Regions from separate parts of the Devosia sp. Root105 genome, predicted to be linked through region 1. Evidence: predicted binding sites of a transcription regulator. Region 1 holds the regulator's gene; each other region holds the start of a gene.
What was found. Region 1 encodes PhoB, which activates phosphate uptake and scavenging genes when phosphate is short. Its sites were predicted from a motif close to TGTCATNNANCTGTCAT; they were not measured.
Positions count from the first base shown of each region.

Region 2: a site for PhoB is predicted at 1,980-1,996, ahead of ASC68_RS03620 (DUF2794 domain-containing protein). Genes of this name have one in related genera too.
Region 3: a site for PhoB is predicted at 5,746-5,762, ahead of ASC68_RS06395 (PhoX family phosphatase). Genes of this name have one in related genera too.

Region 1 is NZ_LMCR01000021.1:222,226-230,316, forward strand. Features, by position in the region: gene ASC68_RS27845 (dienelactone hydrolase family protein) at 1-415, opposite strand, end outside; gene ASC68_RS27850 (aldo/keto reductase) at 449-1,489, opposite strand; gene ASC68_RS27855 (ThuA domain-containing protein) at 1,474-2,115, opposite strand; gene ASC68_RS27860 (amidase) at 2,280-3,761, shown strand; gene phoB (phosphate regulon transcriptional regulator PhoB) at 3,809-4,510, opposite strand; gene phoU (phosphate signaling complex protein PhoU) at 4,610-5,305, opposite strand; gene pstB (phosphate ABC transporter ATP-binding protein PstB) at 5,324-6,133, opposite strand; gene pstA (phosphate ABC transporter permease PstA) at 6,155-7,474, opposite strand; gene pstC (phosphate ABC transporter permease subunit PstC) at 7,471-8,091, opposite strand, start outside.
Region 2 is NZ_LMCR01000001.1:763,428-771,518, forward strand. Features, by position in the region: gene ASC68_RS03605 (GNAT family N-acetyltransferase) at 54-551, shown strand; gene ASC68_RS03610 (hypothetical protein) at 558-1,037, shown strand; gene ASC68_RS03615 (GNAT family N-acetyltransferase) at 1,099-1,563, opposite strand; gene ASC68_RS03620 (DUF2794 domain-containing protein) at 1,560-1,958, opposite strand; gene ASC68_RS03625 (hypothetical protein) at 2,345-2,695, shown strand; gene ASC68_RS03630 (DUF1223 domain-containing protein) at 2,696-3,427, opposite strand; gene acnA (aconitate hydratase AcnA) at 3,746-6,511, opposite strand; gene ccmA (heme ABC exporter ATP-binding protein CcmA) at 6,693-7,322, shown strand; gene ccmB (heme exporter protein CcmB) at 7,319-7,972, shown strand; partial or broken gene ASC68_RS03650 (heme ABC transporter permease) at 7,983-8,091, shown strand, end outside.
Region 3 is NZ_LMCR01000003.1:51,716-59,806, forward strand. Features, by position in the region: gene ASC68_RS06375 (D-TA family PLP-dependent enzyme) at 1-1,036, shown strand, start outside; gene ASC68_RS06380 (beta-N-acetylhexosaminidase) at 1,141-3,078, shown strand; gene ASC68_RS06385 (GNAT family N-acetyltransferase) at 3,099-3,581, shown strand; gene ASC68_RS06390 (EAL domain-containing protein) at 3,669-5,480, shown strand; gene ASC68_RS06395 (PhoX family phosphatase) at 5,818-7,791, shown strand; gene ASC68_RS06400 (ABC transporter substrate-binding protein) at 8,018-8,091, opposite strand, start outside.

The DNA of each region.
Region 1 (8,091 bases):
CGGAAGCAGCGCTGAGGCCCTCAAGCTTGCTGGCGGCGATCCAGCTGACGCGGCCGCCGAAGCAGTAGCCGGTGATGCCCACCTTGCCGGCTTCGGAAGCGGCCGCGATGGCGGCTTCGATGTCGGTCATGGCACTATCCATCGAGAACTTCTTCATCAGCTCGCCGACCAGCGGAAAGTGGTCGGCGCCATAGTTCTCGCTCTCGAAGCCATACTCGGCGCGGTCGAACATCGCCGGAGCGATGGTGAGGTAGCCGTGGCGGGCCCAGCGGTCGGCAACACTGCGGATCCAGTTGCTGAGGCCCCAGACCTCCTGGATCAGCACCACGCCGCCACGCGGCTTGCCTTCCGGGGCGGCGCGGTAGGCGTTGAGGACGAAGCCATCGGCAGCGGTGAGTTTGATGCGTTCGCCCATGGGGCCTCCGGGGGTTGGACGTTGAAGCCTATCTTACGCCAGGACCGGGGTAACGGGGCCAGGCGCTTTCGGATGCAGCAGGCCCGCCTCGCGGAGCTCGGCCCAGAGCGCGTCGGGAATGGGCTTGCGGTAGCCGGCGAGATTGTCGTTGAACTCGGCAACATTGGAGAAGCCGGGGATGATGGCGGTGATCGCCTCATGGCCGAGCGGGAAGTTGAGGGCAGCGCGGATCAGCGTGGTGCCGTGCTTGCTGCACAACTCCTCGATGCGGCGGGTCTTCTCGATCATCTCGGGGCTCGCCTGCGCATAGTCATAAATCGCGTTGGGAACCGGACCCGTGGCGAGGATACCGCTGTTGAGCGGGGCGCCGTCGACAATCGCCACGCCTTCGCGCTTCACCCGCGGCAGCAGGGTGTCGATCACCTGCTGGTCGAGCAGGGTGTAGCGATTGGCGAGCAGGAAGATATCGAAGCGGGCATGGTTCATCAGCTCATCGATGATCTGCCACTCGTTGACCCCCGCCCCGATGGCCTGCACCGCCCCCGAGGCCCGCAGCTCTTCGAGCGCACGGATACCGCCGCCTTCGAGTGCCTGCTTCATGGTCTCGGCATGGCGCTCGCGCTGGCTGAAGGCGCCGATATCGTGGAGGAACAGGATGTCGATGCTCTCGAGCCCCAGCCGCTGCAGCGAGTTGTCGTAGCTCCGCATCACCCCGTCATAGGTGAAATCGAACTTCGGCCGGAACGGCAGGGCGCGTGGATCGCCGTGACGCTCCATCGAAAAGGCGCGGTCGGGGACCAGCAACCGGCCGACCTTGGTCGAAAGCACATAGCTATCCCGCGGCTTATCGCGCAGGAAATCGCCAATCCGACGCTCCGACAGGCCGGCGCCGTAGAACGGGGCGGTGTCGAAATAGCGGATACCGGCATCCCAGGCGGCCTCAAGCACTTCGCGGGCCCCGGCATCGGTCGGTGCCCGCCGGAGGTCGCCGAGCGGCGCGCCGCCGAAGCCGATGCGGCTGATCTCGAGGCCGGTCGCGCCGACCGGACGGGAGGGGATCAGCGGGCCGCCCATAGCAGCCCCCGGTGCAGGATGGTCTTGATCTCGGGCTTGTCTAGCTCGGCCGGCTTGTGGCCGAGCGCCGTGTAAAAGACGCGACCGCGGCCATAAGCGGACTTGTAGACTACCGGCATCTCGGCGCCCTTCTTCCAGAAGGCGTGCTCGCCCGAGAAAGTGGTGGTGGCGAGCACCTCAACGGTGGGGTCGACATGCATGTAGTACTGCTCCGAGGTGTGCTCGAAGCTCTTGATGCCCGCCATGATCGGGTCGTCCGTCACCTTGGGGTCGACCTGGTAGCTGATGATATCGCCCGGGTGGGTGGCGAAGGTGCAGCCGCCGAGAAAGCGGATCCGTGCATTGCCCTGGAAGCTGGTGGCGAGGCCGTGGTGGAAAGCAGCAAGGCCGGTCCCGGCTTCGACGGCGGCGCAGAAGCGGATGGAGTTCTCGCGGTCGAGCTCGCCGCCGGTGATCTGCGGCACGATCAGGTCGTAGGAGCCGACACTTTCGCCACCGAGCGCCGTGTAGTCGCCGGTGACATCGACCTCAAAACCCTCGCCCTCGAGGATTTCGCGCACGATATGCGCGCCTTTTTCGGGCTCGTGCAGCTCGAGCCCGCCCCATACGACCAATGCTGTCTTCATAGTCCGCTTCCCTCGCCGCTGACCGGCGGGAGACCTGAACAAAAGCAGCGGGTTAAGGCAAGCGGGAATTGGTATGGTAGGCGCCCGCTGCCCCGTCGAACGGTGCATTGTGCGGGGCGCGCTTCCTGTCGAGTATCCCCCTCAACAACAAGCGGGGGGCAAACATGCCGACAAGCGACTTTTCCTATCTGAGCGCCACCGAACTGGCGCGGCGGATTCGCCAGCGCGAAGTGTCGCCGGTCGAGCTCATGGAGGCGACCATCAGCCGGATCGAGGCGCGCAACCCGAGCCTCAATGCGCTGATCTATCTCGGCTTCGACGATGCGCGGCGCGAGGCGAAAACAGCCGAGGCGGCGGTGATGAGCGGTGCGACGTTGCCGCCGCTGCACGGGGTACCCGCAGCGATCAAGGACCTGTTCGATTTCAAGCCCGGCTGGCCGACGACCTTCGGCGGGGTGCGGGCGCTCAAGGACAATATCGCGCAGTTCCACTGCCCGTTCGCCGAGCGGATCGAAAAGGGCGGCGCAATCCTCGTGGGCAAGACCAATGCCCCGGTGATGGGGTTGCGCGGGGTGACCGACAACTACCTGTTCGGGGCGACCAATAACCCGTTCGATACCACACGCAACCCGGGCGGTTCATCGGGCGGCAGCGCGGCGATCGTCGCCGACGGCTTGGTGTCGATCGCCGAGGGCACCGATGCCGGCGGCTCGATCCGCATCCCGGCAGCCTGGTGCGGAGTCTATGGTTACAAGCCGGCTTTCGGGCGCGTGCCGGTGGTGATGCGACCCAACGCCTTTGCCGGCGACCTGCCCTATGTGTTCGAGGGGCCGATCACCCGCACGGTGGAAGATGCGGCGCTGGCGATGAGTGTGCTCGGCGGGTACGATCCGCGCGACCCGCTGAGCCTTAGCGAGACGGTCGACTATCTCGGTGCGCTGAAGCAATCGATCAAGGGTTTCCGGATCGGCTACAGCCCCAACCTCGATGTGTTCCCGGTCGATCCGCGGGTGGCGGAAACGGTACAGCGGGCCGTCGCGGCGTTCAGCGAAGCCGGCGCGCACGTCGAAGAGATCAAGCTCGGCATCCGCTATTCGCAGCGCGAACTGAGCGAGCTCTGGCTGCGGCTGATGATGCCATTGAACATGGGGACACTGGAGGCGGTAAAGGCGGGCGGGCTCGACCTTCTGGCGGACCACCGCGGCGACTTCCCGCCGGAGTACCTGCACTGGATCGAAAGCTACGGGCAGACGATGACGGCAGCCGACCTCCGACGCGACCAGGCCATGCGGTCGGAGATTTACGACGCGTTCCAGGCCGCGTTCGCCACCTATGACCTGGTGATCACCCCGACGGTTGCCGCGCTGCCGGTGAAGAACGAGGTTGGTGGCAATACGCACGGGCCGCGCGAGGTGAACGGCGAGGCGGTCGACCAGGGGATCGGCTGGTGCCTCACCTACCCGCTCAACTTCACCGGGCATCCGGCTGCGTCGATCCCGGCCGGACTGGTGGATGGGCTGCCGGTCGGCATGCAGATCATCGGCCGGCGTTATGCCGATGCCGATGTGCTGGCGGCCAGCGCGACGTTCGAGCGGCTGCGGCCGTGGGCGGACAGTTATCGGATCTGCGCGGAGCGGGTGATTTAGGGGGCTCCACATCAGAGCGTGGGGCACCCCCACCCTTGATGTGGCGCTCAGCTGACCGCCGCAAACCGCTCGTCAAACGCATAGCCGGCGCCGCGGACGGTGCGGATCGGGTCGGCGTCGCGGTGGCGGTTGATCGCCTTGCGCAGGCGCCCGACATGCACGTCGACGGTGCGCTCGTCGACATAGACGTCGTTGCCCCAGACCCCGTCGAGCAGTTGCTCGCGGGAGTAGACGCGGCCGGGGTGGCGCATCAGGTATTCGAGCAGGCGGTATTCGGTGGGACCGAGATGCACCTCGCGGCCGCCGCGCCGGACGCGGTGGCTGGTGCGATCGAGCTCGAGGTCGCCGGCCTTCAGCACCGCGGTGACGAGCTGCGGGCTCGAACGGCGGAGCAGCGCGTTGATGCGGGCCAGCAGCTCGGGGATCGAGAACGGCTTCACCACATAATCGTCGGCGCCGGTGGCAAGGCCACGGACGCGTTCTTCTTCCTCGCCGCGGGCGGTGATCATGATGATCGGGGTGCGCGCGGTTTCCTCGCGTGAGCGCCAGCGGCGGCAGAGTTCGATGCCGGAAAGGCCCGGCAACATCCAGTCGAGCAGGATGAGGTCCGGAACGCCGTCACGGATGCGCTCCACCGCCTCGTCGCCCGAGGCGGCAGTGGCGACCCGGAAGCCTTCGGCTTCGAGGTTGTAGCGCAGCAGGACGGCCAGATCGGCTTCGTCTTCGACGATCAGGATGGTGGCTGACATCGGATCACCCCTAGAGCGCTTTCAGGAAAGCTACGGACCTGAAAGCTCTGTAAATCAAAGGCTTAGACCTTCGCCGTCGCAATGAGACGGCGAAGGGACTTAGCGCGGCTGGCGCTGCTGTTCCTCGGCGCCGAGGTGGCGACCGGTTTCGAGGTAGTAGGCAGCTTCGGCGATGTTGGTCGCATGGTCGCCGACGCGCTCGAGGCTCTTGGTGCAGAACAGCAGGTGCGTGCACTGCGTGATGTTGCGCGGATCTTCCATCATATAGGTGAGGAGTTCGCGGAACAGCGAGTTGTACATCGCGTCGACTTCGTCATCGCGGCTGCAGACCTCGACGGCCGCAGCAGAGTCGCGGTTGAGGTAGGCATCGATGGCACTCTTCAGCTGCCGCGCCACCAGTTCCTTCATGTGCTTGACGCCATTGTAGAATTTTGGCGCGAGACCGAGGGACTCGATCTGCATGGCGCGCTTGGCCAACTGCTTGGCCATATCACCGGTGCGCTCGAGGTCATTGGCGACCTGGATCGAGGTCACCACCATGCGCAGGTCCGCCGCCATCGGCTGGCGGCGCGCAATGATCGACACCGCCGCGTCATTGATGCGCTGCTGCATCTCGTCGATCTTCTTGTCGAACAGGCGCACGTCCTGGGCCTGCTTGTGATCGAGCTTGAGCAAGGCGACGGCCGACTCGGTGATGGCCTGTTCGACCATGCCACCCATCTCGGAAATTGCCTTGTTGAGGTTGGTGAGTTCGTCCTCGTAAGAGGAAACGATGTGCTCGTTGAGCGATGCCATTCTCGAGTTCCTCTCGGGTCAGCCGATACGGCCGGTAATATAGTCCTGCGTCTGCTTGTTCTTGGGATTGGTGAAGATGTCCTCGGTCTTGCCTTCCTCGATGAGCTTACCGAGGTGGAAGAACGCGGTCTTCTGGCTGACGCGGGCGGCCTGCTGCATGGAGTGGGTGACGATGACGATGGTGAAGTTCTCACGCAGCTCGTCGATCAGTTCCTCGATGACGGCGGTGGCGATCGGATCGAGCGCCGAGCAGGGCTCGTCCATCAGCAGCACTTCGGGCTTGGTGGCGATGGCGCGAGCGATGCAGAGGCGCTGCTGCTGACCACCGGAAAGGCCGGTGCCCGGCTCCTGCAGGCGGTCCTTCACTTCGTTCCACAGGCCGGCGCGGCGCAGCGAGGAATGCACGATCTCATCGAGGTCGGCCTTGTTGCGGGCGATGCCGTGGATCTTGGGGCCGTAGGCGACGTTCTCGTAGATCGACTTGGGGAACGGATTGGGCTTCTGGAACACCATGCCGACGCGGGCACGCAGTTCCACCACGTCGATCGACGGGTCGTAGATATCGTCCTCGTCGAGGTTGATCTTGCCGGTGACGCGGCAGCCGTCGATGGTGTCGTTCATGCGGTTGAGCGAACGGAGAAATGTCGACTTGCCGCAGCCCGAAGGGCCGATCAGCGAGGTGACGTTGAACTGTTCGATCTTCAGGTTGACGTCGAACAGCGCCTGTTTGGCTCCATAGAACACCCCGACATTCTCGCCGGTCATCTTCGGCAGGGCGTTAGGACGCGAGACGGGAGCGGCAAGGGTCGCAGCAGATTCGAGGGACATGTCGGTCATCCAGGTCAGGGGTTACCAGCGGCGCTCGAAGCGGCGGCGGAGGAGAATGGCGGCGAGGTTCATCAGGGCGAGGAACAGCAGCAGCACGATGATGGCGCCCGAGGTGCGCTCGACAAAGGCGCGCTCGGCCTCGTTGGCCCACATGTAGATCTGCACGGGCAAAGCGGTCGCCGGATCGAGCGGCGTCGTCGGGCGGTCGGCGACGAAGGCCACCATGCCGATGAGCAGCAGCGGCGCGGTTTCACCCAGGGCACGGGCGAGGCCGATAATGGTGCCGGTAAGGATGCCCGGGGTGGCGAGCGGCAGCACGTGATCGAACACCATCTGCATCTTCGAGGCACCGATGCCCAGCGCAGCCGAACGGATCGAGGGCGGCACCGAGCGCAGCGCGGCGCGGGTGGCGATGATGATGGTGGGCAGGGTCATCAGCGTGAGGACCAGGCCGCCGACGATCGGCGCCGAACGCGGCATACCGAAGAAGTTGATGAACACCGCCAGCCCGAGCAGGCCGAAGACGATCGAGGGCACCGCCGCGAGGTTGTTGATGTTCACCTCGATGAAGTCGGTGAAGCGGTTCTTCTTGGCGAACTCCTCGAGATAGATCGAGGCGGCAACGCCGATGGGGAGCGCGCAGAGCAGCACGATTGCCATCATGTAGAGCGAGCCGACGAGCGCCACGCCGAGCCCGGCGGTCTCGGGGCGGCTGGAGGCGCCGAAAGTGAGCAGGCCCCAGTTGAACGGCGTCGAGATGGCGCCTTCCTGTTTCAACTGATCGAGCCAGGCGACCTGCTGGTCGGAGACCTTGCGCTTATCCTGGGGCACCGTGAGATCGATCTGGCCCTTGTTGGCGCTGTCGATATCGGCGGCGGCGAGCAGGGTAACGTTGCGGGTGGTGCCGATCACCGAGGGGTCGGCGACGACGATCTCGCGCAGCGTCGAACGCGAACCATCGGAGACGAACTTGGCGATGTCGCGCATTGCCGCCTTGTCGTCGGTCGAGACGCCGAGCGCCTTGGCCACGGCGTTGCGGGCGATGATCGGGTAGTTGGCGGAGACGAGGACGCGCGGGTTGGTGGCGCGCTCGTTGTCCTTGTCGATGATCGAGGCAGAGAACTCGACCGGCACGGTGATCGCGGTCTGGACGAAGGCGGTGTAACCCTTCGAAAAGATCGAAACCAGCAGGATGGCAAGGAAGCCGAGGCCGATGATGATGGCCACGATGCCATAGAGGCGGAAACGGAACTCGGCGGCGTGGCGGCGCCTCAGGCCGAAATCACGACGGGCCGAAGCCGCGGTGGCCACAGTGGCGTGGGGCAAGGCTGCGTCGGTCATTCATACTGCTCCCGATACTTGCGCACGATGTAGAGCGCGTAGACGTTCATGCCGAGCGTCAGCGTGAAGAGGGTGAGGCCGAGGGCGAAGGCAACCAGGGTCTGCGGCGAGTTGAACTCGAGGTCGCCGGTGAGCTGGTTGACGATCTTGACCGTGATGGTGGTCATCGCCTCGAACGGGTTGAAGTTAATGCGGGCGGCGACACCCGCGGCGAGCACCACGATCATGGTTTCGCCGATGGCGCGCGAGGCGGTGAGCAGCAGCGCGCCGACGATGCCGGGGAGCGCGGCCGGCAGGATCACCTTGCGGATGGTCTCCGACCGGGTGGCGCCAAGCGCCAGCGAGCCGTCACGCATGGCGCGGGGCACGGCGGTGATCACGTCATCGGAGAGCGAGGAGACCACCGGGATCAGCATCACACCCATGACGATGCCGGCGGTGAACACCGACTGCGCCTGGATGAAGGAGAAGCCACCGGCGAGCGCGGCCGAAAGATCGCGGAAGAACGGCCCGAGCGTCACCACGGCGAAGATGCCGTAGACGATGGTGGGGATGCCGGCGAGCAGTTCGAGCAGCGGCTTGACCGTCGAGCGCACCCGGTTCGAGGCGTATTCGCC
Region 2 (8,091 bases), on a different contig from region 1:
AGGGGCCGCGATCTATCAAGATCGCGGCCCCTTTCGTTTCCCATGAGTTGCTGATGTCCGACGTCGTCTTCCGCCCCTTCGCCTGGTCCGACGTACCTGAGATCACCGCCATCTACCGGCCCTATGTCGAGGAGACAGTGATCACCTTCGAGACCGAGGTGCCCTCAGAGACCGATATGGCCGAGCGCTTCGGCAAGCTCAAGGCGCTGGGTCACCCGCTGATCGTCGCCGAACGGGCCGGCGACGTGCTGGGCTATGCCTATGCCTCGTTCTACCGGCCGCGGGCGGCTTACCGCTTCACCTGCGAGGATTCGATCTACCTCAGGCAGGATGCGGTCGGGAAGGGGATCGGTGGGCGGCTGCTGGATGAACTGATGGCGCAAAGCCGGGCCGCCGGGTTCAAGCAGATGATCGCGGTGATCACCGCCGAGCGCGCCAATTCGGTGCGCCTGCACGAGAAAGCCGGCTTCCGTCATGTCGGGCGCTACGAGGCGGTGGGCTACAAGTTCGACCGCTGGCTGGATATCGTGCACCTGCAGAAGGCGCTGTGAGGCTTCGTGGCGACCGGCGAGGAACCGATCTTCCAGTGTGCGCGCGACGTGCTGTGGGTGATCCTCGAGCAGTCCTCGCCGACGCTCAAGGACCTGGCCGAAGTGCTGGATCGGCTGGCCGTCGCATACGCAGACGCGCCGGCAGGTGAGTTCACCGACAACGCTGCGGAACGACCCTCGCAAGAGCTGAGAGAACCGATCGCTGCGAGATTTTCGCTTGGGCTGTACGTCGACGCAGATCCCATGGATTTCGACTTCACCGAACTGATCGGCGATGGCATCGACGATCTGGTCGATATTGCCGGCCAGATGCAGGACCTGCTTTGGATCCGCGACGAGCTGGGGGCGGATGACGCGCTCTACCATTTGCATTTGCTCGCCTTCCACTGGATGGGGCATCTGCGCAGCCTGAGCCGCTACCTGCATGTCTTGCGCTACGGCAGCGCCTCTTACGACGTAGCCGCGCGGACCGCTGGGTCTTTTTGAGGGCACCACACCCGCCCACCCACGGTGGGGGAAGCTCGGGGCTGGTCGGATAACAGCTGGGTTAGAGCCGCTTCTCCATCGGGTAGCACAGCATGCCGCGGTCGGCTTCCGCCGGGCCGGCATCCTGCCAGCCATTGGCGAGGTAGAAGCGGTGGGCAGTGCCGGTGCTGGTGAGCCTCCCCATATCGGCGCCGGATTGGCGGATATGCTCCTCGAGGGTGGCGAGCAGTGCCTTGCTGACGCCGTGGAAGCGGTGGGCCGGGGCGACGTAGTTAAGGCCGATCTCGTCGAAACCGTTGAGGCAGCCGACAGCGGCGATCTCGCCGTCGCGCTCGGCGACAAGGAACCGGGCGCCGGGGCGTTCGAGCATTCTCAGCACCATCTCGGGCGTCTTGTTGCGTAGCCACCCGGCGAGGATTTCGGCATCGTCGCGGTGGTCGGCAGTGCAGAGGTCGCGGATCGAGGCGGTGAGCACGGCGCTCATCGCCGCGGCGTCCGCCGGCACGGCCGGGCGGATGGTGATCATTTGACCAGCGCGAGTTCCAGGACGCGGAGTACGGTCGTGAGGTCGTGGCCGCGCTTCAGGATGCGGCCATCCTGGCTCAGTACCATGTACTGGCCCTGCTTGAGGCGCAGCCTGGGGTTCTTCTCGACCACGTAGAGCGGGCGCTCGGAGGCGCGCTTGTAGATCGAGAACAGGGCGCGGTCGCGCAGGAAGTCGATCGCATAGTCGCGCCACTCACCATCGACGACCTTGCGGCCGTAGAGGTTGAGGATGGTCTGGAGTTCCTTGCGGTCGAAGGTAACCGCAGGCACGAAGCGGTTATGATTGGCCGGCTGAAGATCGGCGGGACCAGGGCTCGCGGCTGCCGCGAAATCGATGAGTAGCCCTGATCCAGACTGCTCGGGTTCGTCCACCATTGATCGGCCTCGTCACCTCGTTGTCATGATCGCGTCATTCGCAACGCTTGGCAAGCCGGTCGGATGCATTGCAACGACGGACCGGGGGCTCAGGCATCCGCCGCAGAGATTAACGCAAAATCCCTATTTCGGTCACAATCCCTCCCAGTTGACGCCAGATTGACCCGGCACCTTAGCTCCATTGCCTCCAGTGGCCGGCAAGCGGGCTGACCGAGCCCCCAAACCACGATGCTCGTTTGCCGGCCGCCTCTTACATGCACAGTCATTCTCCTCCCGCCTGCGCAAGCTGGCGGGAGTTTTGTTATGGCGGCGAGCAATTTGATCGATTGTGCAAACGGAGCTGCAAAGCCCCCCAACTACGCTGCCGGACAGCAAGGGAGGCTCTGGTGATCGACAGCGTCTGGGCGCGGCCGGGGGTGAAGTGTGTCTGCGTCGACGGTTCACGACCGATGGCGTCGGTGTTTCCCGGCAAGCCGCCAATAGAGGTCGGCGGCACGTTCCCCGTTACCGGGCAGATCTACACTATCGAGTCAGTCGTCTGGCATGTGTCGGGCCTGCCATGGGTGGGAGATTTCCTCGGTGTGCACCTGATGGAAATCAACCGTGAGCCCGGCGGAATGACCGGCATGGTCGTGCCCTACCGCATCGAGCGTTTCCGTCCGCTGGTTGACGACAGCCGAGAAAGAGACCTGGCGCTGTTCACGCCGCTGCTCGACCCCGAAGAGGTCGAGGGCTGATCAGCGGGTGAAGCTGGCGGCGCCGACGATCGGGCCGGGCAGGCCGGCGTGATCCTGCTGGATGAGGATGACGGCGCCGTTGGAGCGGCCGGTCAGCACTTCGGCGAGCGGCAGGGTGAGTTCGGCTCCGGCATCGGCTTTCCACATCCCCAGCACCTGGCGACCGGTGACGATCTGCGTGTAGGCCACCTGTTTGCCCTCGTTCTCGCCGCGCTCGATGGTGACATCGGCCCGATCGAGGAAGGTGATGAGCCAGATCATCGCGTCGGCCTCGCCGGCCTTTGGCGGCACCGACACCTGCAGCATGTCGTCGGACGCCTCGGTGAGCTTGACGTCGAGCGGCAGGCTGGCGCCACCGAGAGCGGTGTTGACCGCGTCGCGCTTCGAGCCGACGAGGCCGCCCTTGCCGTTGATCACCAGCTGCGGGGTGAAGATGCGTGAGGAACCCCAGCTCTCGGCGTAATCGCGCTGCCGGTCGGAGTTCTCCTTGGTGCCGAAAGTGTCCTCCCAGCCGATATAGTCCCAGTAGTCGACATGGTAGGCGAGCGCGACGACATCGGGGCGCTTGCCCATCTCATCGAGCATGGCATCGGCCTTCGGGCAGGACTTGCAGCCCTGCGAGGTGAACAGCTCGAGCACGGCTTTGGGCGCAAGCTTGATCTCCCCGGCGAGGGCTGCGGAGATCAGGGCAAACGAAAGGGAGACGCCGCAAAGGATCGAACGAAAAAGCATGGCGACGGTTGTAGGCAGGCGGGTTGTCCCGCGCGAGTCAAATCGGCGCGACTTGCCGTGATGGGGAAAAGGGGGGCGATAAGCTGCGGATTGGACGTATCGAGCGTGTGGATGCACCGGCCGCGCCCCAATCGCCCCCTCGCCCCTCTGGGGAGAGGGCGGCGGATGAGGCTGAAGGCCTCATCCGCGGGGTGAGGGGCGCCAAGCGCTGGGATGGGTGTAGCAGCGGATAGGCCGGTGTGCTTGGCTACCCMTCACCCTGACCCTCTCCCCAGAGGGGAGAGGGGACGATGGGGCGCCGTTCGTGGTCGCCGCTGCTTACGCCGCGACGAGGTTGCGGAGCACGTAGTGCAGGATGCCGCCGTGCTGGTAGTATTCGAGCTCGTTGACCGTATCGATGCGGCAGCGGGTCGAGATTTCCTCGATACGGCCGTCGGCGCGGACGATCTTCACCTTGACGGTGGAGCGCGGGGTCAGGGTGGTGAGGCCCTCGATCGAGACGGACTCGGTGCCGTCGAGATGCAGGGTCTGCCAGCTCTCGCCCTCGGCGAACTGCAGCGGCAAAACGCCCATGCCGATGAGGTTGGAGCGGTGGATGCGCTCAAAACTCTGGGCGATGACGGCGCGGACGCCGAGCAGGCGGGTGCCCTTGGCGGCCCAGTCACGCGACGAGCCGGTGCCGTATTCCTTGCCGGCGAAGATCACCAGCGGGGTGTTCGACTTCTGGTAGGCCATGGCGGCGTCATACATCGCCATGACTTCGCCGGTCGGGCCCTTGGTGAAGCCGCCTTCGACGCCCGGCACCATCTGGTTCTTGATGCGGATATTGGCGAAGGTGCCGCGCATCATCACTTCGTGGTTGCCGCGACGGGCGCCGTAGGAGTTGAAGTCCTTGGGCGCCACCTGGCGCTCGACCAGGTACTTGCCGGCCGGGGTGCCGGCCTTGAACGAACCGGCGGGCGAGATGTGGTCGGTGGTGATCGAGTCGAGGAAGAGGCTCAGGACGCGGGCCTCGTGAATGTCGGTGACCGGCGCCGGCTCCATGGTCAGACCCTCGAAATACGGCGGGTTCTGCACATAGGTGGAGCTGGAATTCCAGCGATAGGTCTCGCCGCCGTCGACGGCGATACCCTGCCAGTTCTCGTCGCCCTTGAACACGTCGGAGTAGCGGCCGAGGAACATCTTTGGGGTGATCACCGTGCGAACGATGTCCGAGATCTCCTGGTTGGTCGGCCAGATGTCCTTGAGATAGACGGGCTGACCGTCCGAACCGGTGCCGAGCGGCTCGGTCGCAACGTTGATGTTCATCGAACCGGCGATGGCATAGGCAACGACCAGCGGCGGCGAGGCCAGGTAGTTGGCGCGCACGTCGGGGTTCACCCGGCCTTCGAAGTTACGGTTGCCCGAGAGCACCGAGGCGGCGACGAGGTCATTGGCGTTGATGCATTCCGAGATGGCTTCCGGCAGCGGGCCGGAATTGCCGATACAGGTGGTGCAGCCATAGCCGACAAGGTTGAAGCCGAGCGCGTCGAGATCGGCCGAGAGGCCGGCGGCGTTCAGGTAGTCGGTCACCACCTGCGAGCCCGGCGCCAGCGAGGTCTTGACCCACGGCTTCGACGTCAGGCCCCTGGCGCGCGCCTTGCGGGCAACGAGGCCGGCGGCGATCAGCACGTTGGGGTTCGAGGTGTTGGTGCACGAGGTGATGGCGGCGATCACCACGTGACCGTCGTCGATGCTGAACTTCTCGCCGCGCACCGGGAAGGCGGCTTCCTCGGGAATGTCGTCGACGCCGGTAGCGCCTTCATCGACGAAGCGGCTCTCACCCTTCGACTCGGGCAAAGCGGTACGCTCCTTGCGGCCGCCGGCGAGGTCTTTCATCGCCTCGGCGAATTTCGGCGCGGCATCGACCAGCGAGACGCGGTCCTGCGGGCGCTTCGGGCCGGAGAGCGAGGGAACGACAGTGGTGAGGTCGAGCGACAGCGTGTCGGTGAACAGCGGATCGGCGCTGTCGGTGGTGCGGTACATGCCCTGGGCCTCGGAATAGGCCTTCACCAGCGCGACGCGGTCGGCATCGCGGCCGGAGGTCTCGAGGTAGGTCAGGGTATCCGCGTCGACCGGGAAGAAGCCGCAGGTGGCGCCGTATTCGGGGGCCATGTTGGCGATGGTCGCCTGGTCTTCGAGGCTGAGGTAGTCGAGGCCCGGGCCGTAGAACTCGACGAACTTGCCGACCACGCCCTTCTTGCGCAGCATTTCGGTGACGGTGAGCACCAGATCGGTGGCGGTGATGCCTTCGTTGATCTTGCCGGTCAGCTTGAAGCCGATGACTTCGGGGATCAGCATGGTGATGGGCTGGCCGAGCATGGCGGCCTCGGCCTCGATGCCGCCGACGCCCCAGCCGAGCACGGCGAGGCCGTTGACCATGGTGGTGTGGCTGTCGGTGCCGACGAGCGTATCGGGGTAGGCGTAGAGTTCGCCCGAGGTCTCGTCCTGGCGGGTCCAGACGGTCTGGGCCAGGTATTCGAGGTTCACCTGGTGGCAGATGCCGGTGCCGGGCGGCACGACGCGGAAGTTGTCGAAGGCTTTCTGGCCCCAGCGCAGGAACTCGTAGCGCTCGCCGTTACGCTCGTACTCGAGGTCGACGTTCTGCAGGAAGCTCAGCGGGGTGCCGAACGAGTCGACCATCACCGAGTGGTCGATGACCAGGTCGACCGGCACCAGCGGGTTGATCTTCTGCGGATCGGCGCCGAGCTTGGCGGTGGCGTCGCGCATGGCGGCGAGATCGACCACGGCGGGGACGCCGGTGAAATCCTGCATCAGCACGCGGGCCGGGCGGTAGGAGATTTCGTGCTCGGAGATGCGGGTGCGCAGCCAGTCGGCGACAGCCTCGATATCGGCGCGGGTGACGGTGACACCGTCCTCGAAGCGGAGCAGGTTCTCCAGCACCACCTTCATCGAGTGCGGCAGCTGCGAGACACCCTTCAGACCGTTCTGTTCCGCCAGCGGAATGGAGAAGTAGCTGTAGGTCTTGTCCCCGACGGTGATCGTGGTTCTGGACTTGAAGCTGTCGAGGGATTTCGAGGTCACGGGTGTCGCCTTCACGCGCTGGTGTTGCAAGGCGCCGCCCGGTCCTGACGCCGGACCGTAAAGGCCCGGGAGACCGGGGGCAGAGGTCGTCTGACTGGAAGCATTCCAATCTAGCGCTGGCTTATAGAGAAACTACATGACGCTTGCCAGTGGTCACTTGGGTTCATTAGGCATGGCGGCCATGAACCAGCCGACGCTCGCTTCCGAGGCCTTTCAACCGCAGCTGAGCGTCAGCGGCCTCACCGTGCGGCGCGGCGAGCGGCTGCTGTTCGCCGATCTCACGTTCGAACTCACGCCCGGCGGGGTCCTGCTGCTGCGCGGACCGAACGGGGTGGGCAAGTCGACACTGCTGCTGGCGCTCGCCGGAATCGTACGGCCGGATGGCGGGACGATCGCCGGGGCGGAGCGCACCCAGTTGCACCTCCTCAACTACCAGAGCGGGCTCAAGGGACGCCTGACGGTCAGCGAGAACCTCAAATTCTGGCAGGCGATGAACGGGGCGAGCGGCATGACGGTCGAGGCGGCGCTCGACGCCGTCGGCATCGGTGGGCTCGCCGTGCTGGAGGCGGGGTACCTCTCATCGGGGCAGTTGCGGCGGCTGGCGCTGGCGCGGCTCTTGGTCAGCGCGCGGCCGATCTGGCTGCTGGATGAGCCCAGCGCGGCGCTCGATGCGGACGGCGAGGCGCTGCTGGGCGGGCTGATCGATGCGCACCGGCAGCGGGGCGGCATCACGGTGGTCGCGACCCACCATGACCTGCCATTGGCCGACAAAGCCGGGGTCGAAACGCTGATCCTCGGAGGCGCGGCATGAGCGCCTTCCGGGCCCTGATCGGGCGCGACCTGAAGCTGGCGTTCCGGGCCGGCGGCGAGGCGCTGACGCTGGTGCTGTTCTTCGTCATGGTGGCGGTGATCGTGCCGTTTGCCATCGGGCCGGACCGGCCGCAGCTGACCCGGCTGGCCCCTGGGATCGTCTGGATCGCGGCGTTCCTCTCGATGCTGCTGGGGCTCGACCGGCTGTTCCGCAACGACGACGAGGATGGTTCGCTCACCCTGCTGCGGCACGCCGACCTGCCGCTCGAAGCGGTGGTTGCCGCAAAAGTGATTGCGCATTGGCTGGTGACGGCGCTGCCGCTGCTCTTGGCGACGCCGGTGCTGGCGCTGCTCTTATCGATGTCATGGGCGCAATGGGGGCAGACGGTGCTGGCTTTGCTGATCGGCACTCCGGCGCTGGTGAGCTTTGGCGCGCTGGGCGCTGCGGTAACGGTAGGGCTCAGGCGCGGCGGGCTGATCGCGCCGGTGCTGATCCTGCCGCTGTCGATCCCGATCATGATCTTCGGGGTGGGGATGATGGATCCGCTTGCCGGCAGTGGCGCGACATTGTTCCTCATTGCCTTGAGCCTCGTGGTGACGGCCTTCTCACCCTTCGCGGCTGCGCTTGCCTTGCGCGTGGCCGGGGAATAGAGCGAACACCATGTCCGTCGATACCGTCAAACAACCCAACTGGTTCAGCCGCCTGGCGCATCCGGGGCAGTTCCTTGCCTGGTCGCGTTACCTGATCTGGCCGCTGGCCATCGCCACCG
Region 3 (8,091 bases), on a different contig from region 1:
CCTCGATACTCCCGCCGTCCTCATCGATATCGATCGCGTCGAGGCCAATCTGCAGCGGGCCCAGGCGCATGCCACCGAGCACGGCTATGCCCTGCGCCCGCACATCAAGACCCACAAGCTGCCGCGCTTCGCCAAACGCCAGGTCGAACTCGGCGCCGTCGGCATCACGGTGCAGAAGCTGGGCGAGGCCGAGGTGATGGCCGATGCCGGCATCGCTGATATCTTCCTGCCCTACAATATCCTCGGCCCGAAAAAGCTGGCGCGGCTCAAGGCCCTGAACGAGCGCGTCACCCTCTCGGTCACCGCCGACAGCCCCGACACGCTGTTCGGCTATGCCGCGACCTTCACCTCCGGCAAACCATTGACCGTGCTGATCGAATGCGATTCCGGCGGCGGTAGATGCGGCGTGCAGACGCCGGCCCAGGCGCTGGCGCTGGCCCGTCAGATCGCGCCCGCCCCCGGTCTGCGTTTCGGTGGCCTGATGACCTATCCGCCGCTGCACGGGGTGGAGAAATCCAACGCCTGGCTCAGCGAGGCGGTGGCGCTGTTCGCTGAAGCTGGTATCGCCGTGTCGCGCGTCTCCTCCGGCAACAGCCCGGACATGTGGGCCCCCGCTGCTGCGCCCGTCACCGAGCGGCGCCCCGGCACTTACATCTACTACGATCGCTTCCAGGTGAAGGAGCGGGCGGCCGGCCTCGACGATTGCGCGCTCAGCGTTCTCGTCACCGTGGTCAGCCGGCCCACTGCCACCCGCGTGGTCATCGATGCCGGCTCCAAGTCGCTGACCTCCGATCTCCTCGGCATGGAGGGCTTCGGCCTCGTCATGGGCACTGATCTCACGGTGAAGGGGCTCTCCGAGGAGCACGGCGTCATCGAGCTGCCGGTCGCTTCGGATTGGCCGCGCATCGGCGGGCGGCTGCGCATCATCCCCAACCATGCCTGCGTCATCTCCAACCTCTTCGACAGCGTGACGCTGATCTCCGGCGACGAGGTTCGCGAAGTGGTTCCTGTTGCGGCCCGCGGTCGAGTCGACTGAGCGCTTTCCGGAAAAGTCGACAAAATCGAAAATCCGGAGCTTTCGGCGTTTCACTGCAACGGGGAAATGCTCTAGAACTCCTCACGCAAGGGAGTGGTATTCAAATGGTCGCTGATTGGTATGATGGTTTGACGCTGGCAACCGAGTGGCGTCCGGCCGCTGAAGGTGTGGCGGCGCGCTACCGGCTGATGCTCACCAACGATACGGGCGAGGCGCTGCGCGATTTCCGGCTCGGCATTTCCGGCCCGGCGCGGGTCAGCGACGATGCCGAGATCGTCGGCGCCAAGGTGGTGCACCAGCTTTCCAATTTCTGCGAGCTGGCGCCCGAGCGCGGCTTCGTTCTCGCTCCCGGCGCCAGCTGGACCATCGACGTGCTGAAGCTCGACTATCCGATCCGCCACTGGACCGATGGCGCCACCACCGGCTTCCTCGTTCTCGCCGACGGCACGACGCGCTCGCTGCGCACCGTGCCGACCCGGCGTGAGGGCAGCGACACCTTGCGGAAGAAAGGCACCGCCATCTTCGAGGTGCCCGAGCAACCGCCGGTGCCGGTGTCGATCGTCCCCTGGCCGCAGGATGTGGCGGTTTCCGGCCGCCGCACCGCGCCCGCTGGCCTCGCGCCGATCGCCTCGGCCATTGGCAAATCCGCTGCTGCCGCCTTCGGCAAGCTGACCGACAAGCTGTTCCCCGGCGAAGGGCTGGTCCGTCCCGCCCATGAAGGCGGCTTTCCGGTCGAGCTGGTCGCCGGCGCCGGCGGCAAGGAAGGCTATGCCATCGAGTTCTCCACCGACCGGGCTCGCATCGTCGGCGAAACCGAAACCGGCCTGCTCTATGGCCTGATCACACTGGGCCAGATCCTGCGTGGCGCCCGTATCCACCTGCGCCAGTTCAACTTCCCCACCAGCGGCCGCATCGAGGATGCGCCGGCCATGGTGTGGCGCGGCAGCCATCTCGATGTCGCCCGCCGCTACTACGCCAAGGACGAGGTCGAGCGCTTCATAGCCATCCTCGCCTGGAACAAGCTCAATGTGCTGCATTGGCACCTGAGTGACGACGAATCCTGGCGCGTCGAGATCGACGCCTATCCGCAGCTCACCGGCAAGGGCGCCTGGCGCGGTTACGGCATGCCGGTGCCGCCGCTGCTTGGCTCGGGCCCGGAGCGCACCGGCGGTTACTATTCCAAGGCCGATATCCGAGCCATTGTCGGCTTCGCCACCGAGCTCGGCGTCGACGTGGTGCCCGAGATCGATATGCCGGGCCATTGCTATGCCATGCTGCAGGCCATCCCGGCGCTGCGCGATCCGGGCGAGAATGCGCCGTATTATTCGATCCAGAGCTTCCCCAATAACTGCCTCAACCCGGCGGTCGAAGCCACCTATGGCGTGGTCGAGGCGATCCTTGACGAGATGGTCGAGCTCTTCCCCTCGCGCTACTTCCATGTCGGCGCCGACGAAGTGCCGGAGGATGCGTGGCACTCCTCGCCGGCCGCCAACAAGATGCGGCAGAAGCTCGGCGTCACCGGCGCCGCGCCGCTGCAGGCCCACTTCCTGCAGCGCCTGCAGGCCTACCTTACCTCGAAGGGCAAGCTGACCGGGGCCTGGGAAGAAGCCTCGCATGGCGGGGGCATCGACAAGGCCAATTGCTATCTGGTCGGCTGGCGCACCACCGAGGGCAGCCAGCAACTCGCTGCCGAGGGCTACGAGGTCGTCGTCGCCCCAGGCCAGGCCTACTATCTCGATATGGCCAATACCGAGGATTGGCACGAGTGTGGCGCTGCCTGGGCCGGCTGGTCGTCACCCGAAAAGGCCTACAGCTTCGAGCCGACTGCCGGCTGGAGCGACACCGAGCGGAAGAAACTGCTCGGCGTCCAGGCCTGCATCTGGTCCGAGCCGATGACCGATCGCGCCGTGTTCGACCGGCTGGTCTTCCCGCGCCTCTCGGCCATTGCCGAAACCGGCTGGAGTTCCAACCGCGATTTCAATCGCTTCAAGGCGCTGGTCGGCCTGATGCCGAACCTTTACGGTCGCTACGAAGGATTCTGAGTGAAGGACTGATAGGACAAATGGGCGATCTGCTGGTCCGGCTGTATGACCTGCCGGACATTGCCTCCGAAGCAAAGGTGCAGGCGGCCGGGATAACCGTCCGCCGCGCCCTGCCACCGGAACGTCACGTTGTCACCGCCTGGGTCGGCAAACACTTCAGCCCGTTCTGGGTATCCGAGGTCGAGGCGGCGATGAGCCGCCTGCCGGTCACCTGCTGGATCGCCCACAAGGATAACCAGCTGCTCGGCTTCGCCTGCCACGACGCCACAGCCAAGGGCTTTTTCGGCCCCACCGGGGTCGACGAGGCGGCGCGCGGGCAGGGGATCGGCGAGGCCCTGCTGATCGCCACCCTGCGCGGCATGCGCGAGGCGGGCTATGCCTATGCCGTCATTGGCGGTGCCGGCCCGGTCGAGTTCTATCAGAAGCGGCTCGATGCCATGGTGATCCCCAAATCCGAGCCCGGCGTTTACAATGGGATGCTGCGACCACCCAAGTCGGATTGAATGCAGCGTATCGACTAACCTTGCATTTACTCGCTACCGCTAGGCTATGAGCTTCGATCTCCTTGGGATTTCCGGGGCTCCAGCATTTTGCCAAAGACCGGAAAGACATCCACCGCCTCGCCGGACGCGGCCGCGCCACCTGAGGCCGATACCGCGGCGCTGCTGAAACTTACCCGCTCGCTGAGTTCGGCGCGCGGCAAGCTGCGCGCCCAGGAACTGCATCTGCGCGCCATTCTCGACAATCTCGCGCATGGCATTTCGCTCTACGATCGTCACGGTCGGCTGGTGCTGTGCAACCGCCAGTTCCTCGATATCTACCGGCTGCCGCCGGCGCTGGGTAAACGCGGCACCAGCTTCCGCCAGATCCTCGAGGCGCGCGTCGCCGGCAACACTCATGTCGGCGACGACATCGAGGGCTATGTCGCTGACCGGCTGAGCGCCGTACACGAGCAGCGTACTTTGGGCGGCATCCATCGGCTCAATTCCGGACAGGTCATTTCGATGACCCACCAGCCGATCGACGATGGCGGCTGGATCTCGACCCACAAGGACGTGACCGAGCTGCACAATATGCAGGCCGAGCTCACCCACCTCGCCTATCACGATGCGCTGACGGGCCTCCCCAATCGCACGCTGTTCTACCGACGGGTCGGCAACGCCTTCCATGACATCGGCAGGGCCAGCGGCTTTGCTGTGCTCTGCCTCGATCTCGATGGCTTCAAGGCCATCAACGACAGCCTCGGCCACGCGGCCGGCGATGCGCTGCTGAAGCAGTTCGCCGCCCGCCTCGGCGGCTGTCTCGGCCCTACGGACAGTGCCGCCCGCATGGGCGGCGACGAATTCGCCGTGCTGCATCGCGGTGGCGACGCCGAAAGCGCCCTCGACCTCGCGACCAGCATCTGCGCCGCCACCGTCGCGCCTTACGACCTCGACGGTCAGGTGCTGACGATCGCCGTCGGCATCGGCATCGCGGTGGGCGGCGCCGATGGGAATGAGCCCGACGAGCTGCTGCACAACGCCGACGTTGCGCTCTACGCCGCCAAACGCGACGGTCGCGGCGCCATCCGCAGCTTCGAACCCGAACTCAACCGCATCGGCGTCGATCGCCGCCGGCTCGAGGCCGACCTGCGCCGGGCCCTGGAGTTCGGCGAATTCGAGCTGCACTTCCAGCCCATCCTCAACCTCCGCACCCACGCCTTTTCCGGCTTCGAGGCGCTGCTGCGCTGGCAGCATCCGGAGCGCGGGCTGGTGCCACCCTGCGACTTCATCCCGGTCGCCGAGGAGACCGGCCTGATCGTTCCAATCGGCGATTGGGTGATCCGCGAGGCTTTGGCGGAAGCGGCCCGCTGGCCGGGCGAGCTGAAGATCGCCGTCAACGTGTCCTCGGTGCAGCTGGTGCGCGGCAGTCTCCTCACCACGCTGGTGCAGGCGCTCGCCGCCTCCGGCATTGCCCATGAGCGGGTCGAAATCGAGATCACCGAGTCGGTGTTCCTCGAAAACTCCGAGCAGAGCCTCGACACCCTGCGCCAGCTCCGCGCCCTCGGTGTCCGTATCGCGCTCGACGATTTCGGCACCGGCTTCTCGGCACTCGGCTACCTGCTGGCCTTCCCGTTCGACAAGATCAAGATCGACGGCACCTTCATCAGAGCGCTCGACAGCGCCGAAGGCGCCGAGACCATCGTCGCTGCGGTAGCCGATATCGGCGCCCGCCTGATGATGGCAACCACTGCCGAGGGCATCGAGACCGCCGAGCAACTGCGCGGCGTGCATGCTGCCGGCTACACCGAGGCGCAGGGCTACCTGATCTCCCGCCCGATGGCCCGTGACGCCGTCCGCCGCCTGGTCCTCGCCTCCGACGCCATGCCCGAGGCGCCGTTCGAAGAGCGGGAAGCGGGGTAGGTTCACGGCTGAGTTGGCTCGCAAAGTCCCCCCATTTGCCACCGCCATTGGTCTCGCGTCCCCTCTCCCCTCTGGGGAGAGGGTCAGGGTGAGGGGTAGCCAAGCACACTAAATGAGCGGCCGTTGCTGCGATGCGGGCCGCGCTTGATGCCGGCGTGCTTGGCGCCCCTCACCCCAGCCCTCTCCCCAGAGGGGCGAGGGGGCGCTTCGGCACGGGCGGTGCAAGGCATTGCCGATCAATGGTGAACCGCGCCCGTCACCCGACCGTCATCGAACCGTCACGGCAGCTTCGCCTGCCGCGTGCACGCATCCCGGCATATTTCCAGGGAGCGTCAGCATGACCGATCGTTTGAAAACCCGCGCGCGCCCGACGCGCCGGCAGTCCTTCACCACCAAATATTCCGACCTGATGGCCGAGGGCTACTCGCGCCGCACCGTGCTGAAGGGGCTGCTTGCCGGCACCGCGCTCGCCACCTCCGGCCTCGGCTTCAGCCGCGCTGCCGCCGCCACCAACTCGCCCTCGAGCCTCACCTTTCCTGAGCTGAGCCGCGTCACCGACAAGACCGACCACTGGCCCGAGGGTTACTCTCGCCAGATCCTCATCAAGTGGGGCGACAAGCTGTTCGCCGACAGCCCGGCCTTCGACATCGCCAGCCTCGATGGCGCCGCGGCCGAAAAGCAGTTCGGCTACAATAACGACTTCACCGCCTTCCTGCCGCTGCCGCAGGGCAGCGAGGCGAACGACCACGGCCTGCTGGTGGTGAACCACGAATACGCCTCGCCCTACCTGATGTTCCCCGGCATGACCGATGAGGATTACCGGGAGAAGCTCACCGACGAGCAGATCCGTGCGGTCGCCGCGTCCACCGGCATCTCCGTCGTCGAGGTCAAGAAGGCCGGCAGCGAGTGGCAGGTCGTTACCGACGGTCAGTACAACCGCCGCGTCCATATGGGCACCGAGATGCGGCTGAGCGGCCCCGCGGCCGGCGACGACCGCTTGAAGACCAGCATCGACCCCACCGGCACCGTCGTCTTCGGCTCGATCTCCAACTGCTCGGGCGGCATCACCCCGTGGGGCACCATGCTCTCGGGCGAGGAAGGCGGCATGGATATCTTCGCCGGCGACTACACCACGCTGCCCGACCAGGAGCTGGTCGAGCGCCAGGGCTGGGATGAAGACGAGAACGACGGTTACGCGCTGGGTCGCGTCGACGCCCGCCTGAAGTTCGAGAACGAACCCAACGAGTGGCTGAAGTTCGACTGGGTGGTCGAGATCGATCCGTTCGATCCCACGGCCAAGCCGGTGAAGCGCACCGCGCTCGGCCGCTTCACTCACGAGGGCGCACAGGTCGCCGTGGCGCCGGATGGCCGCGTCGTCCTCTACATGGGCGACGATGACGACTTCGAGTATCTCTACAAGTTCGTCACCTCGAAACCGTGGAACCCCACCGACCGCGCCGCCAACAAGGACCTGCTCGATGAGGGGACGCTCTACACCGCCCGCTTCGATGCCGACGGCAAGCTGACGTGGCTGCCGCTGGTGCAGGGGCAGGAGCCGCTGACGCCGGAGAACGGCTTTAGCACCCAGGCCGACGTGGTGCTCCGCACCCGCATGGCCGCCGACCTGCTCGGCGCCACTCCGATGGACGCACCGGAAGGCTTCGTGCCGCATCCGAAAACCGGTCGCGTCTATATCGCCATGACCGAGAACGAGGATCGCCTGCCGGCCGGCGAGGGTGATGCCGGGGAACAGGTCAACGTCGCCAATACCCGCGCCCCCAACCCCGACGGACACATCCTCGAGCTCACCCCGCCCGGCGCCCCCGATGCCCCCGACCATGCCGCGACCGACTACACCTGGGACGCCTTCATCCTTTGCGGCGACCCCACCGATCCGGCCTCGTACGCCCTCTGCCACCCCGAAACCTCGGCCAATGGCTGGTTCACCGACCCGGATAACCTGTCGGTTGATCCCGCCGGCCGCCTCTGGGTCACCACTGACGGCCCGCCGGATGCCGGCTTCAACGACGCGCTCTATGCGGTCGATACCGAAGGGGACGGCAAGGCCCTGCCAAAACTGTTCTACTCGCCGCCGGTCGGCTCGGAAGTCTGCTCCCCGGCCTTCACTCCCGACGGCAGGACCATGTTCCTCTCCATCCAGCACCCGGGCGAACTGCGGCTCGAGGACGGCGAGGATTCCACCTCGATTGCCGACGCCGGCACCAACTGGCCCGATTTCATCGACGGCCAGGGCCCGCGCCCCTCGCTGGTGGTGATCAGCAAGGACGATGGCGGGGTGATCGGCAGCTGAGGACAGGGCGGGCTAACTGAAGCAGACGGCCCTCTTCCATCCTCCCCATAATGGGGGAGGCGCTCCGCCGGTTCACTTGGCACGAACCAAGACAGAGCTCCGACTCTTCACCTCCCCCTTTATGGGGGAGGCCGGGAGGGGCCGTCTCTATCAGTCAACGTACAAAAAAGGCGGGGATCGCTCCCCGCCTCGTCACTCCTGAAACCCCAAGTCTCAGGGAAAGTTTTCAGAGCTTGTCGGTGATCGCCGAGGTGAAGGCGCCCGACGGCTTGTTCTGGATGATCTTCTGGTCCAAGAGCG